DNA from 3 places in the Paenibacillus sp. FSL L8-0638 genome. Region 1 is predicted to be linked to each of the others. Evidence: riboswitches for the same ligand, from Rfam matches in the RefSeq annotation. Region 1 holds a riboswitch; each other region holds the start of a gene.
What was found. Region 1 has a riboswitch for cobalamin ahead of metE (5-methyltetrahydropteroyltriglutamate--homocysteine S-methyltransferase). Riboswitches for the same ligand answer to the same signal wherever they lie in the genome.

Region 2: linked by a shared signal. The riboswitch ahead of MKY35_RS06780 (cobalamin-binding protein) and the one ahead of metE (5-methyltetrahydropteroyltriglutamate--homocysteine S-methyltransferase) in region 1 are both predicted to bind cobalamin.
Region 3: linked by a shared signal. The riboswitch ahead of MKY35_RS25465 (ABC transporter substrate-binding protein) and the one ahead of metE (5-methyltetrahydropteroyltriglutamate--homocysteine S-methyltransferase) in region 1 are both predicted to bind cobalamin.

The regions. Positions count from the first base shown of each region.
Region 1 covers NZ_CP151960.1:5,502,249-5,508,887, forward strand. The annotation lists gene MKY35_RS24540 (AbrB/MazE/SpoVT family DNA-binding domain-containing protein) at 73-543, shown strand; gene MKY35_RS24545 (anaerobic ribonucleoside triphosphate reductase) at 838-2,787, shown strand; gene nrdG (anaerobic ribonucleoside-triphosphate reductase activating protein) at 2,784-3,281, shown strand; cobalamin riboswitch at 3,461-3,657, shown strand; gene metE (5-methyltetrahydropteroyltriglutamate--homocysteine S-methyltransferase) at 3,818-6,136, shown strand; gene MKY35_RS24560 (hypothetical protein) at 6,224-6,639, opposite strand, start outside.
Region 2 covers NZ_CP151960.1:1,516,444-1,523,082, reverse strand. The annotation lists gene cobT (nicotinate-nucleotide--dimethylbenzimidazole phosphoribosyltransferase) at 1-1,053, opposite strand, end outside; gene MKY35_RS06790 (ABC transporter ATP-binding protein) at 1,097-1,930, opposite strand; gene MKY35_RS06785 (iron ABC transporter permease) at 1,927-2,973, opposite strand; gene MKY35_RS06780 (cobalamin-binding protein) at 2,970-3,977, opposite strand; cobalamin riboswitch at 4,185-4,379, opposite strand; gene MKY35_RS06775 (histidine phosphatase family protein) at 4,502-5,254, opposite strand; gene cbiB (adenosylcobinamide-phosphate synthase CbiB) at 5,305-6,276, opposite strand; gene cobD (threonine-phosphate decarboxylase CobD) at 6,266-6,639, opposite strand, start outside.
Region 3 covers NZ_CP151960.1:5,705,728-5,712,366, forward strand. The annotation lists gene MKY35_RS25450 (ATP-binding cassette domain-containing protein) at 1-873, opposite strand, end outside; gene MKY35_RS25455 (ABC transporter permease subunit) at 873-1,688, opposite strand; gene nikB (nickel ABC transporter permease) at 1,703-2,632, opposite strand; gene MKY35_RS25465 (ABC transporter substrate-binding protein) at 2,648-4,228, opposite strand; cobalamin riboswitch at 4,445-4,645, opposite strand; gene MKY35_RS25470 (nucleobase:cation symporter-2 family protein) at 5,401-6,639, opposite strand, start outside.

The sequences.
Region 1 (6,639 bases):
CCTTCAATATACAAAGCTAAAAATAATATTTTTTGGTATAATCAGGATATATCATTGAAGGAGGAAGCGCTGATGAAAAATACCGGAATGACAAGGCCCCTGGATCAATTGGGGCGAATTGTACTCCCTAAGGAAATGCGCACCACAATGGATATCAATATCGGTGATTCGCTTGAATTCTTCGTAGATGAAGAAGGATTTGTATTAAGAAAATACACGGGTGTCTCCTGCAAATTTTGCGGCGCGGTGGATCACTTAACTTATTTTCGGGACAGCTTTATCTGCGCTGATTGCATTCAATTATTAAAGACCGATGAAAATGTGCATGCCACAAGCAATGATGCTATCCAGGCTCAAGAACATACCCAGCCGATCCGAAACAACACAACGTGGCAGCCCAAGCAATCCAGAGTGCAGCAAGGTGAAATGGTAAAAAAGCTTCGCAAGCTAATTCAGGATCACCCGAACCTGCCACAAAAAGTGTATGCAGAAATGCTCGATATCTCCCAAGGCCGGGTGTCCCAGTTGAAAAAGCTACTCTAAACCTTCTAAAATCTATATCCCAAAATCATACACAATGTACCGACGACCCTATTCATTTTTTTGTCACAACTTCGATTGCTAGGTATAGAGTAAGGCGCATATCTACGGATGTGCCCCTTACTCTATACCTGGCTTTTTCGTGTCGGCCGCTCTTGCCAATGTGACAATAGTCACATACTCCCGATGTATACGTATATACAATATATAGATCGAAACAATTGGTTATCACTAGATATCATCAATATGTTGTTTTTGTGAAAAATATATATATTTTACTATATGGAGGGTTTTACGATGAAGGTGCTGGAGGAACATCAATTATACGACATCGGCGAGCGGGTCATTGGGGCACAAGATCTGGACATGCTGCGGGAGAATGCAAATCTGAATGGAGAATCGTTCAGCGGCAAAATGAGCAAGCTTGGGTCCGAGTATGCCAAATGGTATGCGCGCCTGCGGGTACTTCCGCCTGAACTGACGAACGCGATTGATCACGGATATGTATATGTTCACGATTTGGACCAATACGCACTCGGAACTACGAATTGTATCTTTATCCCTTTTGGCCGGTTACTACAAGACGGATTCAATACAGGCAATGGCTCTGTACGCACACCGCAAACGATTATGTCCGCTATGGCACTAGTTGCCATCATATTCCAGTCCCAGCAAAATAGCCAATTCGGAGGTGTCTCCGCCAATAAAATAGATTGGGACCTTGCCCCATACGTTGCCCGGTCCTTCCGCAAGCATCTGCGCAAGGGACTTCGGCTGTTCGAGGAAGAGATAGAGTCCAGTCTGACTGACGATGAACTACATATGGCCAACCCCCATTTGCAAGAAGTCTGCCCTCGTTCATACGCATTCGCTCGCGAAGAGACGGAGACGGAAACCCGACAGGCTGCTGAATCGCTCATTCATAACCTAAACACCATGAGCAGTCGCGCAGGTGGACAGATTCCATTCACTTCACTGAATTACGGAATGTGCACGTCTGCTGAGGGACGGCTTGTTACTCAATCGCTGCTGGATGCCACGATTCGCGGCTTGGGTAGCGGGGAAACTCCTATTTTTCCACAGCATATTTTCCAATGCAAAGAGGGAATCAATCAGGCAGAAGGCGACGTCAATTATGATTTGTTCTTACGGGCGGTAGAATGCTCTAGCAGACGGATGTATCCCAATTTTGTGAATGTGGATGCCACCTTCAACCTGCCTTTTTACCGTGCTGATGACCCGGATACCATTATAGCGACAATGGGTTGCCGTACCCGCACCATTTCTGACCGTTTCGGTAGAAATCGGCAGAGTGGTAAGGGAAATCTCTCCTTCAATACCATTAATCTGGTGCGGCTTGGCATTGAGTATGGTATTTGCACAGGCAAACGCCTGACACCTGACCGTGATCGCTTTGATGCGAGACTAGAAGAAGTTATGCGCATTGCGGTGGATGGCTTAATCCATCGCTATCAAATCCAGACCAGCCAGCCGGCCAAAGCCTCGGACTTTATGATGCGCGAAGGGGTATGGGAAGGTGGAGAACAACTAGAGCCAGATGATAAGGTGGGAAGCATACTAAAACACGGTACGCTTTCGATCGGATTCATCGGACTGGCTGAGTGCATGAAGGCACTATACGGGAAACACCACGGGGAGGATGATTTCGTATACCGCGAGGCACAGCGAATCATCACTTCTATGCGCGTGTATTGCGATCGAATGAGTGAATATCACAATTTGAATATTACATTGTTCGCTACGCCTGCCGAAGGTCTGTCGGGCAAGTTCACCTTGCTGGATCAACGTGATTTCGGGATTATTCCTGAGGTAAATGATCGAGAATATTACACGAATTCTTTTCATATTCCCGTGTATTACACGCTCCCGGCTGCTCGTAAAATCAGCTTGGAAGCTCCGTTCCATAACCTATGCAACGCTGGTGCGATATCATACATTGAACTGGACGGTAATGCGCGGAATAACCCGGATGCGTTTCTTAAAATTGTTCAATACGCGCTGCATCAGAATATCGGCTACTTTTCCATCAACCATCCGGTGGATCGTTGTACGGAATGCGGTTATGAAGGGATTATCGGGACAAGCTGCCCCCAATGTGGCACAGATGAGGAGCACACACACTTTCAGCGCTTACGTCGGGTAACCGGATATCTGACAGGGGATTATACCGTTCGCTTTAATGCTGCAAAACAAGCAGAAGTTCGAGATCGGGTGAAACATAAGTGAATTTGTGTGGCTACATTCCGGAATCTCTGAACGAAGGATACGGCCTGCGCACCGTCGTGTTCATTAGCGGTTGCCGTCATGCCTGTCCCGGATGCTTTAATCCAGCGTCGTGGAGCTTCCGTGCAGGTGAGCCATTCACACCCCAACGACAACAGGAAGTCATTCGTGACATCATGGATAATCCGTTGTTGGATGGACTGACTCTCTGCGGGGGAGACCCGTTTTTCTCAGCAGCAGAATGCTCGCAATTTGTGCGCGACTTCCGTGCGGCCTGTCCCGACCGAACCGTGTGGGCTTACACTGGCTTTGTCTATGAAGATCTACTCACAGATCAGGAGCGACAAAAGCTAGCACTTTTGTGCGATGTGATTGTGGATGGTCGCTTTGTAGAACAGCAAAAGGACCTGACCCTTCCCTTCCGGGGCAGCCACAACCAGCGTTTGGTAGATGTAAAAGCCAGCATTCAGGCAGGTTACACCGTTTCATTGACTTAAGGCGAAGGTTACTCGGCAAATGCTATATCTAATCTAGGACAAGTCTCCATCATGGATGAGGCTTGTCTTTTTTTGCATATCCCTAACAGATTCCATTGCAGTTTCTATTGCGCATCCTGCAAGTTTCACTTATGATGGTGAACAAGTATACGAGTGCATAATTATTCGTCATACCTTAACCGCATAGCTTGGAGATAGGTGTCTGTTCTATTCAGATCAGGCTTAAAAGGGAAGCCGGTGCAAATCCGGCACGGTCCCGCCACTGTAAACGGGGAACTTTCAGCTGTTCATACAACCACTGGTCCACAGACCGGGAAGGGATGCTGAGAGTCATGATCCGTAAGTCAGGAGACCTGCCTATTTTAACAACATCGCAAGTACCTACGGAAGATAGGGAGGTGTTAAGAGCAGTCGCCGTATTTTTGATTTTTTAATCACGGAGGCATTCTTTCCCCTACTTATTTTTAACTCTGGGGGGAAGAATGCCTTTTTTGGTACGTAAAAATAAAACAGCCACCCACTAGGAGGAAAAGTACATGTCCGTCATTGAATGGCCTGAATTGTCCGGCTTAATTAGCAGTAATCTGGGATATCCGCGTATCGGCGAAAACCGGGAATGGAAGAAAGCACTGGAGCGCTTCTGGAACGGCAGTATTAGCGAAAGCGAACTGCAAACGGAGATGAAAAGATTACGGTTGGAGCATCTGAGCAAGCAGCGTGACAAGGGGATTGATCGCATTCCTGTCGGAGACTTCTCCTATTATGATCACATGCTGGATACATCTGTGATGTTTGGTCTAGTACCCGAACGGTTCAACCATCGTCCCGCAGGTCCGATTCCTCTGTCCGTGTATTTCGGGATCGCTCGTGGACAAAAGGGAGCAACCGCCAGTGAAATGACCAAATGGATGAATACAAATTATCACTACATCGTTCCTGAATTGGCAAACGCAGTCCCGGTGTTCACTGAAAATAAACCTTTACAGGCTTATCGTGAAGCAAAACAAGAGCTAGGCATTGATGGGAAACCGGTCCTCATCGGCCCCTATTCATTCGTTACCCTTTCCAAAGGCTATGATCGCAAGGAGCTTGCTTCTATTATAAGAACCTTCCTGCCTTTATACACCCGTGTCCTGTCTGAACTAGCAGCAGAAGGTGTTCAGTGGGTCCAAATCGATGAACCTGTCCTGACCACCTCATTCCCAGTAGAGGATCTGGACATTATTCAGGAAGTCTATGAAGCTTTGGCCCAAGCTGCGCCCTCTTTAAATATAATGCTGCAAACTTACTTTGGCAGCCTGGACCATTATGAGCGTCTGTCCGCACTTCCGGTACAGGGACTGGGTCTTGATTTTGTGTATGATGATGGCGAAAATCTCCAGCATATATTGCAGCATGGTTTCCCTAAAGGAAAAACGCTGGGCGCTGGGATCATTGACGGGCGCAATATATGGCGCAGCGACCTTAACGCTGTGGCTACCCTGCTGGGTCAGTTAGCAGAACAGACCACTGCCGAGCAGCTTATCGTACAGCCATCATGCAGTCTGCTGCATGTGCCAGTCAGTCTGGAAGCAGAGCACAAGCTGGATCGAGAACTGGTGCAAGCGCTGGCTTTTGCCGATGAAAAGCTTGAGGAAATCGCCGTCCTGACGGCTGCACTTGGCAAACACGATCCATCCGCACTCACCAAGCTTGGACAAAGTGCGGATGCGGTAGCCCGTTTCAACAGCTCAGCGGCACGCGTACAAACAGCTGACGATCTGGCTGACTTGCTGGCAAAGGAGCCTCTAACACGCAGCGTTCCTTTCGCCGAGCGTCGTGAGATTCAGCAAAATAAGCTGAAGTTGCCTCCACTGCCTACGACGACCATTGGTAGCTTCCCGCAAACCGCCGAGATCCGCAAGGCCCGCCTGCACTATCGCAAAGGAGAATGGTCTGCCGAGCAATACCGGACGTTCATCCAACAGCAAATCAAGGAATGGATTGATATTCAGGAGGACATTGGCATTGACGTGCTTGTACACGGGGAATTTGAGCGGACCGATATGGTTGAATTTTTTGGCGAAAAGCTGAACGGTTTTGCTTTTACACAAAACGGATGGGTGCAGTCCTACGGCTCCCGCTGTGTCAAACCGCCGATTATATACGGAGACGTCTCCTTCGATCAGCCCATGACTGTGGAAGAAACGGCATTCGCTCAATCGTTAACTTCCAAGCCTGTTAAGGGAATGCTTACAGGCCCTGTGACCATTTTGAACTGGTCTTTTGAACGCAATGATATTCCGCGTAGCCAAGTTGCTTTACAATTGGCTCTGGCATTACGGGCAGAGGTAGAGGCACTGGAACAAGCGGGCATCAGCATGATTCAGGTCGATGAACCCGCAATTCGTGAAGGGCTTCCGCTGAAAGAAGAACAACAGCAAGCCTATCTGGATTGGGCAGTTCAAGCCTTCCTTGTGACCACGGCCACCGTTGAACCTGCGACCCAAATCCATACGCATATGTGCTATTCCGAATTTCAGCATATGATTCAGTCCATCTCCGACATGGATGCCGACGTTATATCTATTGAAACTTCGCGAAGCCACGGAGAACTGATTGTCAGCTTTGAAGATCAGGTATACGACAAAGGCATCGGTCTGGGCGTGTACGATATCCACAGTCCGCGCATCCCCGATGTATCTGAAATGCTAAGCATGATCCAGCGTGCCCTGCGCGTACTGCCATCAGATTTGTTCTGGGTTAATCCGGATTGTGGTCTGAAAACCCGCACCAAAGAGGAATCTGTCGCCGCCTTGCGACAAATGGTACAAGCGGCTCAAGCAGCCCGGGCTGCATTGGCTGTATCCAACTAATTTTTTATCGTTTCGAATCACGCCTTCATTTTCAACATATTCTGTTCCCCTTTCCGGTCCTTTCTGCTAAAAGCCCGGGAAGGGGATTTATTCTAGGTCATATAATGTATAAGCGCCTTGAATATGCTCCATTTTCATCTGCTTCATATGTACGCCTAAGCCATGTTCTCGATCCCAGGAACAACTAAAATTCAAATACAGTTCATCCTTTGCCGATGAGTCGGAAATCAATATAGACATAAGCTGTATTCGATTCAACAATTGTTCCGGCCGCTCCACATAAGGCGCATATTCATCCGGGTCCTCTCCCCATGTACTGTAAGCATTCCGATACTTTTCCACGATGCCAGCATAATGATGGTGTATGGATTCCAACACTTGAGGATGAATAGCTGATGAATATTCCATATACTGCTCCCATGTCTTTTTTTGCAACAGTGTAGGTTCTTCTATAGTCTGTGCCTGTTCTTCGGAATCGGCTCCCACGATAAATTCGACTTCTA
Region 2 (6,639 bases), 1.9 Mb from region 1:
CTGACCGTCCGATACGCCTGCATCGGCAAAGGTCGCCATTTCGCGCATAATGCGGCACGCCGCATCAATCAGGTGCAAGCTAAGCGCACCACCTGTGCCCTCCCCGAGCCGCATGTCCAAATGAAGCATGGGCTCCAGCTTGAGCTGGCGGAGCACCGCCGTGTGCCCGCGCTCGTCCGAGGCGTGCGAAGCGAGCATGTACGCAGCGCTTGCAGGCGCAAGTGCACGCGCTGCGAGGGCAGCTGCGCCGGAAATAAAGCCGTCCAACACGACTGGACAGCGATGTGCGGCTGCGCCGAGGATGACTCCTGCCAAGGCGGCAATTTCCAGACCGCCGACCTTAGTGAGCACGTCGAGCGCATCATTTGCATCTGGCTGGTTCACGTCCAATGCGCGGCAGACAACCGCTATTTTGCGGGTAAGCCCAGCCATATCTACACCCGTTCCCCGGCCTACGATAACTTCCGGCTCCAGCCCGGTGAGAGCACATACGACCGCAGCGCTGGCTGTGGTATTCCCGATGCCCAGCTCTCCAGTAACGAATAGCCGTGTGCCACCTTTGACCGCTTCTGCTACAGCTTCAGCTCCGGCCAAAACCGCCTGTTCCGCTTCAGTACGCAGCATCGCTGGCCCTTTAGCTATATTCGAAGTACCCATGCGTATCTTACGGTTCAACAGATTCGCGTGAGCGACATCCGCATTCACGCCAACATCTACCACCTTGACATCTGCACCCGCATGGCGTGCCAGCACATTAATTGCTGCGCCACCTGACAGCATGTTATACAGCATTTGCTGTGTAACCTCAGCCGGAAAGGCACTGACTCCCTCTTCACACACCCCGTGATCCGCAGCCATGACCATAACCGTTTTACGATCGAATTCAGGCTTATCCACTCCTGTAATTCCTGCTAGCTGAATGGCCACACTTTCCAACTTTCCAAGACTTCCCGGTGGCTTTGTTAATTGGTCCAAATGGGCTGAAGCTGCCGAGGCCGCCACCCCATCCGGCTGGGCAATGCTATCGATCAGCTGACGCAGCTTGTCGTTCATACCTTCCACTCCCTGCTCTTTTTAAGTGTGTTTCATCGTTTATTTAATCTGCTGTATCCGAAGCACTTCTGCGCAGCAAGAGCTGCGGCACACCGCTATCAGGATGCGGAAGCATCACAGGCTCAACACCGTATACTCGTCGAATCCGATCCTCGGTTAATAACTTCGATGAAGCTCCCAATCCTTCAACCATTCCATCCTTGAGTACAAGCAAATCTTCGCAAAATTGGGCTGTCAAGTTAAGATCATGCAAGACCGCAATGATCGTCACACCCGTTTCTTGGCGCCAATCTGCCAGCAGTTCCATAAATTCAAGCTGATAGCGCAAGTCCAGATAGGTCGTAGGCTCGTCCAGCAGCAATATTCGTGGCTCCTGCACCATCACCTTTGCCAAAGCTACACGCTGTCGCTGTCCCCCACTCAAACGGTCTAATGCTCTGTCCGCCAGCGTGGTAAGACCCAATCGCTCCAGCACGCGATCCGTGATCGCCTCCACCTCAACACCCTTTTCCCTGCCTAGCCAGTCCTGATGGGGAAAACGTCCCATTTCTACGACTTCCCTGACGGTGTATCCCACTGGAGGAAGCCCTTCCTGTTGGAGTACGGCTATGAGTCGGGAAAGCTCTTTTCTGCTGTAGCTACCGACCTTTTTGCCGTAGATATGAACGTTTCCCGAAGTTGGCTGATCTACACCGGAAAGCAAATGCAGCAAGGTCGATTTTCCACTGCCGTTCGGACCAATAATCCCCCACCAAGTTCCTTCGTCGACGCTCCAGCTTATATTTTTTAAAGCATGGAACTCTCCATAGGCACGTGTCAGACCCACTACCTCTAATGCCCGATCACGCACCTTCTGTGATTCACTTTGTTCTGTCACAGCAGTCCCCCCCTGCGCAGCTTCTTGTTCCGGTACAGGAGATATGCGAAGAACGGTGCCCCAACAAAGGCCGTCATCACGCCCAGAGGAATTTCCGTGGGGGCTAACAACGTGCGAGCCGCCGTATCAGCCCAAGCCATAAAAATAGCTCCACCGAGCGCAGATAATGGAACAATCATACGGTAATCAGGACCTGTCACCAGACGAATGATATGCGGTACAACGAGTCCCACAAAGCCAATCACACCACATACCGAGACAGCGGCTGCTGTCAGCAGCGTGGAAATAATCAGAACAGATAGCTTCGTCGCATCTACATGAACTCCCATGTGCGCCGCCTGACGTTCACCCAAAGCCAAAATATTCAGCACACGTGCCCGGTTCCATAGAAATACCAGCCCTATGACCACATAAGGTAAAAGGATTCCTGTATATGACCAACCGCGCAGACTAAGACTTCCCATCGTCCAGTACAATATTTCATTGACCGTCTCCTTCGACATGGCTGTCAGAAAGGAAACAACCGCTCCCAGAAAGGATTGCATCACCACACCCGACAAAATGAGACTTTGTGTCGGAATTTTCCCACCTTCCCGTGCCAACGTCAGCACCATCCACAGCGTAAGCATTCCGGTCGTAAATGCCACTAGCGGCAGCGTCCATACACCAACAAATGAAAATTGAAGGCCCCAATAAATCAGTACTGCCGCTCCTACCGAAGCCCCCGAGGATACCCCCAGTGTATACGGATCAGCCAAAGGATTACGCAGCACACCCTGAAATCCGGCTCCCGCCAGCGCCAGCGCTGCTCCTACCAACATTCCCAGTAACACTCGTGGCAATCTGACCTTCAAAATAATCTGCTCTGAGGATGTATTCCAATCCGGTGTAAACGTATCGCCTAACCACGGAAGGTGGTTAACCAGAATGCCTGTGATCTGGCTGACCGGAAGCTTGGCCGAGCCGATGCCAAGACAGAGCAGCAGCGTCAGCAACAGTAGGACAAGACCTGTCCCTCCAAAGCCGATCAGTTTACGGTTCATTTGAAAATTTCAGGATACACGCCCTTGGCCACTTCCTTGAGACCTTCCGTTACGCGTGGACCCGGACGACTGATCAAATTATCATCCACGGCAAATACCCGGTTGTGGCGAACAGCCGATATTTGATCCCATCCACTGCGAGCTTTAATAATTTCGCCGAGCGTTTGACCAGTTTTGTCGTCCTTGACACTTTTGCTGTACAAAATCACGTCAGGGTTCGCAGCAATAATATTTTCTTCACTAATTTGGTACCACCCCTTCTGCGTGGCACCTACATTTTCACCGCCCGCCAACGTAATCAGCTCGTCCATAAACTCGCCTTTACCAACTGTCCAGCCTGGTGAAAACTCGACGTATACCCGCAGCTTCTGCCCTTTACCGATATTTTTAATTCCTTCTTTTACTTCTGCTACATCTGCTCTCATCTTGTCAGTCACCGCTCTTGCTTCTCTCTGATGATCGGTGATTTTCCCATACAATTCGATGTTAGCCATGACATCTTCCACTGTCTTCGGTTCCGTTTTAAAAATCATAATTCCCATGTCGCGCAGCTTGGTCGTAGCCTGTTCACTAAGTGATATCCCTGCAAAAACGACTTCCGGGTTCGCAGCAATGATCGCCTCTTCGTTTGGTTTCATAATACCGCCCACTTTAGGCTTTTTCGTAGCTGCTTCCGGGTAATCAGAGTAGTCGGAGACGCCGACAATTTCCTTATCCAGCCCGATGGCGAACAATGCCTCGGTTTCTGCCGGGGAGACGGAAACGATTTTATCCGGCGCTTTTTTGAATGTAAATTCCTGTCCTGTTGCATCTTTAACTGTGAGCGGGTAAACCGTTTTGCCCGGAGGCTCTTGTGCGTTTACTGCCTGTCCCGACTGCTGTGAAGAAGCCTGACCCTCTTTATTTTCAGCATTTTTTCCATTCGCCCCACATGCACTCAGCACAACCGCCAAAATCAGAGCCAATAAACCTGTTGTCCAAACCTTTATTTTTTTTCCTGCCATGATTTGCACCCCTTCATAAAAAAATCGTTAAGAGCGTTACTTGAGCATCATCAGATATCTTCTAAATCCAGCCTTCTTTTCCTATCAAAAAAACCCCGCATCCTCATATCAGGACACAGGGGTCACGTTAGCGCAGATCGTGCGCAGGCGGCAGCTTCTTTCCGCACGGACAGTCACTGCGAACACGTCATCCTTTCCTCGAAGGATTATGGTGACAGGCGGACGGGCAGGTATCCTGACTTATGGTAAGATGCATGTCCTGAAATTCCTTCATATGCTTAGTAGCACATAAAGCAGGACTAACCGGCATGTTTCCATTTACAGTGGCGGGACCGCGCCGGACTTACACCGACTTCCCTTTTAACAGCGCAGGCAAGGGAAACCATAGTTTCATCACACTGCGCCGACCTCGTCTGCTGGATATTTGATGTAGTGGTAGTCAAGCCGTTCTTTTACTTGATGATTATAGGTTAAAAAGAGGCTGCTTACAACCCAAACAGCCTCTTTATCCGCTGGTGTCTAGCCTAATGAGGAAGCATTTCTGCTGTGTAACTGTACGGTCCTGCCAACCTCAATTGCATCCTAAATGCTTTTCCCGGCTTCGGGTTCAAACTCCAAAAATCATGGCCCGGTATCAGCATGCAAGCCAACTGGCGAATTACGCCACCATGCGTAACAACCAAAACAGAGGGCGGCGCAGCAGTCAAATCCATGGGTTGAACTTCCATAGCAACACGCCATTCATACAGAGAGTCAAGAAATTTGCGCAGACGATTTACAAAATCTGTCCAAGACTCTCCTCCAGGTGGGGTGATCCGTTGCGGCTCATCAATCCAAGCTCGATACAACGACACATCCTTGAGCATGTCATACGTTTTTCCATCCCACTCGCCAAAATGAAGCTCTCGCAGACATGGTTCCATCATAGGAGGCATAGTAGATAGGGAACGTCCAGACGTCAACTCTGATTCCGGCACAATGATCTGCAAGGTCTGGCGACATCGCATTAAGTCGCTGCAATAGATTCGAGCAAAGGAGTGCCCTTGCAATTTTTCCTGCAAAGGCTTTAATTCCTGCTCTGCTCCCGGTAGCAAACCTAAGTCGGAGTGTCCCAGATATCGACGTTCCTTGTTCCATAAGGTTGTGCCGTGACGAACTAACACGAGTTCCATGTCCCAATGCAGATCTTCTTTAGCATCATACGGCACCTTATCCTCCTGTGAGTTCGGACTTTGTGCGTATTCTACTGTCCTTTTTGCTGCTATATCTTGTTTCAAGATCATGTCACTTCCTGCTCGATCATTATTCAGTGTGTCACTCCTCACCCTCACCGCACCCATCCCAAGGCAAAACAACCTGCGGCTCCTAACAAACACAATCCCACAAACATACTGGACACGGCGAACATCAGCTGGATTGTATGCCGTATATCTTTCGACTCTAGCGGTCGTATCCAATCGCCCATGTATGCACGAAAGGAGCGTACGCCATGATACACATTATAGCCTCCAAGACGAATCCCCAGTGCACCAGCAACAGCCGATTCCGGGTAGCCACTGTTCGGGCTTGGGTGCAGACGAGCGTCTCGCTTGACTGTGCGCCAGCTTCTTGCAGCATTTCGCTTGTACATCCACGCCGCTACCACAAGCATTGCCGCTGTTAGGCGTGCCGGAATGTAGTTAGCCACATCATCCAGACGTGCTGAAGCCCAGCCTAAATGCAGATACTTTTCATTTTTGTAGCCAACCATGGAATCGAGCGTATTCACAGCACGATAAGCCAGCGCCAAGGGTGCTCCCCCGATCAAGGCATAAAAAAGCGGGGAAATAATCGCGTCCACGATATTTTCAGCGACCGTTTCAACCGTACCGCGTACAATCTCAGGCTCATCAAGTTGCTGCGTATCCCGCCCGACTATCATGCCCAGCTCCCGCCGTGCCACAGCCAGGTCATCCGCCTGCAACGCTCGGTAGACTGCCATTCCTGCATCCTTTAGTCCTTTGGAAGCAATCGTGGTCGCAATCAGCACCATTTCTGCGCCGACAGATAACCACGGATGAATCCAGGCAAGCAAGTGCAACAGCGCCCAGGCGAGCGCAAAGGAGCCTCCCGCCACAATGAGTGGAAGCAGTATACCCGCACGTTTCAGCCCTCGGTCACTTCGTACCTGGCGGCGAATCACTTTTTCCAATGCTGAAATGGCATGTCCCATACCGATGACTGGATGCGGCAACCACCTCGGGTCACCAATCAGCCTGTCCAAAAGATAGGCTGCCATGATGATCAAGCTAACTGTCACGCCGCTGTTCCTCCTCCAGCACTTTACCCAATACAGATAGCAGCCTATCGTTGGCTTCTGCATCCCTCACTGCAATCCGAAAATGGCTCGTCGTCAGTCCCGGATACATAGCACAGCTACGTATAAGAATTCCGCGTTGTCCAAGCGCCTGCTGAATAGCCGATGCACTCCACGTACCCGGCGCCCTTGCCAGCACGTAATTGGCTTCACCGGGAACGACACCGCAGCCCCATTCCGCCAAGGCGGTCAACAGACGGTTGCGCTCCGCAGCAATCAGCTCCTGTGTTCTGCGCTCATATGCTTGCCCACTTTTCAGACACGCCTCCCCAGCCAGCAACGCCAATCCATTCACACTCCAGGTCA
Region 3 (6,639 bases), 200 kb from region 1:
TGCTATGCGACTCATACCCTGGCGATCATGTGAGATCAACAATATGGTGAGATCAAAGTCTTCTCTCAACTGTTGCAGCAATGCCAACACCTTGTCGCGGTTGATCACATCCAGCGCCGTAGTAGGCTCGTCGGCAATAAAGAGGCTCGGACCGGAGCTTAGCATGGCAGCCAGCAGCACCCTTTGACACATGCCTCCACTTAGTTCAAAAGGATATGACGACAAAGTATGCTCAGGATCTGCAAACCCTACCTTGCAGAGCAGAGAGCGCAAATAGGCCTCCCGCACTGGAGTAGCGCCTCCTCTGGCTATTTCAGAGGCACGGCTCAGCACCTGCCGCATCCGTGACAGCACGCTCAGTGGATGGACTTGCTGTGATGCAGTGTGGGATGGGGTAGCATCAGCGTGCCCCGGCTCCATCTGGTCGTGCGGCATCCAACGCCGCCCGTGCAGTCTAAGCGTGTCCATCAGCTGGGCGCGGACAGTCCGGATCGGATTCAACCCGCTCAGCGATTGTTGAATCAGCAGGGCAATATCCTCTCGGCGCAGCCTTTGCCAGCGCCGTTCCTGGAACGGGAGAATGTCTTCCCCGTTATAGTAGATACGCCCATGCGTAACACCGATACCTGGCTCCAGCATGCCTGCGATTGCGTGTGCGGTCAGGCTCTTGCCGCATCCGCTCGGTCCGGTCAGGGCCACAATCTCCCCTGAATATATGGAAAAGCTCACATCACGCAGCAGTGGTTTGCTCCCACTTCTGCTTGCTCCTACGCCTGTGCGGCAGATTTCCAAATGTTCCACGTGTAACAACGGTTTTCGACCTGCCACTTGTTCTATCGTATCCTTGCCCCCAAGGGCTGTTTGATCCTCCACTATTTGGCCGCCTCCTTTTCCGAAAAGCGGTCGCCCAAAAGCTGGCAGGCAAGTACGAATAGCATAATCGCCAAGCCCGGGAAAATCATGACGTGCGGAGCCACCTGAAAATATGAGGTGGCATCATGCAGCATCACGCCCCACTCTGGCTTGGGCGGCTGTACACCTAGTCCAAGAAAGGACAGCCCAGCGATCATCAGCACCACGCGTCCGATATCCCATACCGCATAAACCAACAACTGCGGCAACGCTTGTGGCAATACATAACGGCTCAGTATACGAACGTGTGAATTGCCGGATAAACGGGCATACCGAACGTAGTCCTCCTGACAAGCTTTTTGAACCAGACTACGGATATATCGGACATAGCCCGCCCACCGTACCGCAATAATGGCAAGGGTCATGTTAACAAAACCCGGACCCAAAATACCGACAATTGCCACTGTTAAAATAATATCAGGAAAAGCCAATACGCCGTCGATTCCCCGCATGACCAGCTGGTCCACGCGTCCGCGCACATAACCAATAAGCAACCCTATAGGCAGACTGAAGCACAGCGTAGCTACAGTAATTGCACATGCGATTAGCACGCTCGTCCGAATCCCGTAAATTAGCCGTGATAGCACATCCCGGCCCAGATGATCCGTACCGAAAGGATATTTCCGGCTGGGTGGTGCCAGACGGTTCAAAAGGTCCACTTGGAGAGGATCATGAGGAGCGACCCATGGAGCCAATAACCCAAGCAGCACGATCAGACCAAACAGTACGCCTCCTGCCAGCAAGCTCCCTTGAAAGGAAAGCCGCATCTTTTTCATTTTCAGCTTCCCCCTTAACGCAAACGCAGCCTCGGATCTATCGCCGTCTGGACCACATCCACCAAACACTGAACTCCTACAATTAAAAATACGGCAAAAATAACATACCCCTGAATCACCGGATAATCTCGCTGTGTAATCGCATCTATAAAATACTTGCCCAACCCCGGCCATGAAAAAATGGTCTCTACAATCACATTACCTGCCAGCATAAATGATAGATTGGTACCTAGCAGTGTAATTATAGGCAGAACCGCATGCCTAAATATCTCAAAAAACAGGATATGCAAACGGGAAAAGCCTCGAGCCTTCGCTGCTTTCACAAAATTCCGGTCACCCAGCTCCAGCATTTGAGCGCGCAGTACGCGTGCTTGCACAGCTCCTAAACCTGCGCCAAGAGTCAGCGCTGGGAGCACTAGATGTGTCCAGTCCTCCCTTCCCATGGATGGGAGCCAGCCCAAGCGAACGGAGAATAGATAGATCAACAGAAAACCAAACCAAAAAGAGGGGATCGACGATCCCAGCAGGGCGAACAGCCTGCCCAGACGATCCAGTGGGCCGCTGATTTTTAGCGAGGCAGCCAGCCCCAGCCCCAGCGTAAACACCGTCATGACGGCGAAGCCCGCAGCAGCTAGCTCCACAGTAGCAGGAAGTCTGTTCCACAGTTCGGCTAGCACCGACTCCTTGGATACATACGAAGTGCCCCAATGCCCTGTGAACACATCCCGCAGCCAGTTCACATATTGAATATGAAGCGGTTCGTTTAAGCCCAGTTCCTTTCGTAGCGTCGTCAACGCCTCCTCAGAGGCAGGGATATTATGCGCGGTGAGCAAAATGGTAGCAGGGTCTCCAGGGGCCAGCCGCATCAGTACAAAAGTCAGCGTGGATACAACGAATACAATAATGAGCAGCTGCGCCACACGTTCCAGTATAAAACGAATCATAGGATACGCAGCTCGTTATTCCGCAATATCGGATTGCGCTGTAATGTAGTAATACTCGATCGGATGGGGTGTAAAACCCTCCACCCCTTTTTTCACACCAAACACATTATCAGGATGCACAATGAACGACTGTGGCAAATCCGTATTGATGATATCCAGCGCTTGTAGTGTCACAGCATTACGCTGCGCTGTATCCTTCGCCAGCTTCAAGCTGTTCAGAATACTCTCTAGCGGTTTGAAACTATAACGGCTTACATTGGCTTCGCTTTTCGAAGAATAAAACATGTCCATAAAATATTGCGGCTCTCCTGTATGAGCAGTAAGCATACTGTACATAGCAAAATCCCAATCGTTTTTGGTCAACGCCTCGTCGATATTTTCCACCTTGCGAATCTTGACCTGGATTCCCTCTTTCAGCAATTGGCTTTGGATGACCTCAGCCATAACAGAGAGCTCCGGACGCTGAGGGAAAGTCAGCAGCGTAACCTCGAACGGCTTGCCTTGCTTAGTCCATGTCCCTTGGGCGTCCTTCTGCCAGCCATCCTTCGTCAACAGTTGCTCTGCCGTTCCGTCCAGCGCTTTGCGCTCAACTTTACCGAAGGGAAGAATGCTCGGGAACGGACTGCTTGCCTCCGTACCGAAGCCCCTCATGACGGCGCTCACAATCGATGCGCGTGGAATCAGGCTGTCCACCACCTTACGGTTCGCCGCATCCTTGAATACTGGCGATTCCATATTGTACACGATCATATGGGTGCGCAAGGACGGAGCTGACAGCACTTGCAGCTTGTCGTTCTTTTTCAGTACCTCTGCGTTATCAACCGGAATATCCGTCGCTACGTCCACCTCACCGGATTGCAGTGCCATCAGGCGCGAATTCCCGTCCGTAATGAACTTCATCGTCGCTTCAGCCAATCGTGCCTTCTCGCCCCAGTATCCGTCATAACGCTCTACGACCAAGGATTGGTCCTTGTTGAACGCTTTGATTTTAAAGGCGCCTGTCATCGCTGGGTAACCCTGCTCATCTTTCATCGATGCCACATCCAGTACAATCGTCGATGGATCAGCTAGATTAGACACCAATGCCGCATTCGGCTGGTTTGTCGTGATCTTCAAGGCCAGCGGGCCGCTTACATCAATGGACTTCACATTCAGTAAATCCTTCGCCAGATGGCTTTTCTCAATAGAGCGTAACAAAGACGCTTTTACACTTGCTGCATCCATACTTTTTCCATCATGAAAAGTGACTTTATCCTGCAAGCTGAACGTCCAAACTGTAGGGCTATCCTGCTTCCACTCCTTTGCCAGCCAAGCCACAGGCTCCAGCTTTTCATTCAAACGTACCAGTGTCTCACCTGCACCGGATCGCATCACATCCCAGCTATTATCTCCATGCGGGTCAACGCCTGACGGTTTCCATGTATACGCCATTACCAGCTTTTTATCTGTCGCTGTTTGTTGTGCTGACGCGTTCTCACCCTTGCCGGAGCTATCCGACGTCTTATTGCTGGCACATCCCGAAAGAGCCATAACTGCCAGCAGCAGCATCACCCCTGTACATATGAACCATGAACGCCTACTACGACTGCTTATCATTTCATGAGCCCTCCTCTATCTTGTAAAATCGCATAAACCTAACGCAAAACGCGAAAAAAGCATTCCGAACCACTTGATCAGCAGTCAGAAATGCCTTCAATATAAAATGTCAGAACTCACCTCGAAGCCAACTCCAAAAACATAGAAGGGATCAGATCGGTTTCAGACATTCCGTATGCAGCACGCCTAACCACCTCCCCAGCATTCCGTGGGTCTGACAGTGATGTCAAAACAGGCAGGTCTCCTGACTCCAGGCGTATCTTTCAGGCCTTCCCGGTTCTTCACAATTCCAGTGGCTGTTCTGAAAGCTCCAGCAGTATCCTGCTGATGCCTGTATACAGTGGCGGGCCCGTGTCGGAATCAACCGAACTTCCCTTTTAAGTGAACATGCTCAACAACTATGTACATCGTCTCTACGAAACCCCATACATAGAGTTGTCCGGCTCACACCTGTTTTCTTCCTTTATTTCTTTTCATTACGATCTTATTTTGTTGTCACAGGCTTGTCAATAAAGGCTGCACAATAATTTAAATTTGAACGATAAGGTAGAAACAAGACCTAACCTCCAATTGCGTGCACGCAATTGAAGTGTTAAAATTAGGTATAGAGTAAACCACCGTGTCCGTATACTAAAAAGAGTCTTCGCCGCGCCAACGGCAAAGACTCTTAGGACTTGAAAGGCTGTGGATCACCACCACGGCGCGCTGCATAACTAAATGTCAATGCAAACGAAACCCACCGTTAGGGGCCAACCTAATTACGCGGTGGGTTTTCGCTTGTTCCGAAATTTTCGACGTAGCCAGCGATAAAGTTTACGAATACTAAACACCAGGCTTAGTAACGTAACCATCCAACGCAACACATCGTAGCACGATACAAGGTTGACCATCGGCTTCACCCCCTTTCGGGAAGCTGCACCGTGGTCCGAAAACATCCACCACTATTCAAAATCCATAAGGTAAATTATACCATGATATCGCCCACTGCTCTAGCAAATTCTTCTAGTAAGTAAACTGGAAAACGCGCCAAATTGGAGCTACCCATTTCATCCCGCAGTTTATCTATATATCCCCAGACAACAAGGGGATCTACTATCTGGATAACCCCATGCCAAACAGCCGGAAAAGAGGCATACGTCCTCTCTCCGGCTATCTTTATTTATTTCTAATCATCAAACCTTCTGTGGAACCTCCTGAACCGTCACGCTTTTGACCGATTCCCCTTGTTTTCTCGTCAAAACGATATTCAAGACAATCGCTGTAATCGAACCAGATACGATGCCGTTTTGCAACAGCATTTTGGCAAAGCTCGGCAGCTGGTCGAACATTTGTGGCAGAACGGCAGAACCTAGGCCCACAGCAATACTGCATGCTGCGATCAGCAGATTGCTTTCCTTTCGCAGATCCACTTCTGACAAAATAGACATGCCTGATGCAGCGACCGAGCCGAACATGACGATCATCGCCCCGCCCAGCACAGCGTTAGGAATCACTGTCGTTAAAGCAGCCAGCTTAGGTAGCAAACCGAGAACAACCATGATACCGCCCGCAGCAAAAATAACGTTCCGCGATTTGACGCGTGTGAGCGAGATCAGACCCACATTTTGCGAGAAGGCTGTATAAGGAAACGCGTTAAAAATACCCCCAAGCATAATCGCAAGTCCTTCCGAACGAAGTCCATTGACGATCTGCTTTTGCTCTACCTTTTGATCAATCGCCTTGCCTACTGCCAGATAAACACCCGTAGACTCGACCATGCTGACAATATTGACAATAATCATCGTACATACCGCCATAATGCTAAACTCTGGCTTACCAAAATAAAACGGCTGCGCAACACTCACCCATGACGCATCTGCCACGGGAGCAAAATGCACCATTCCCATCGCATAAGCAACCACCGTGCCTGCAAACAGACCGATGAGCACGGAAATCGAGCGCATAAAGCCCTTTGCTAACCGATTCACAAGCAGAATAACCAATAATGTAACCAGCGCCAGCAGCAAATTACGCGGCTGTCCAAAATCCGCGCTGCCCTGGCCACCTGCTACATTGTTCATCGCCACCGGAATAAGGGATAGACCGATAATTGTAACGACCGAACCCGTAACGACCGTCGGGAAAAAGCGTAGCAGCTTGCCATACAGCGGTGCCGCAAGCACCACGAATATACCAGACAAAATAATGGCACCGTACGCTGTCGCCAAATTTGAGGTCGAAGCAATCGCGATGATAGGCCCTACTGCCGTAAACGTACAGCCTAAAATGACAGGCAGTCTACTACCGAAAAAGCGTGTGCCCATAATTTGTAATAACGTAGCAATCCCGCAAGTGAACAGATCGGCAGCCACCAAATAAGCCATCTGGGCTGGAGTTAGGTGCAATGCTCCCCCTACAATTAGAGGTACAGC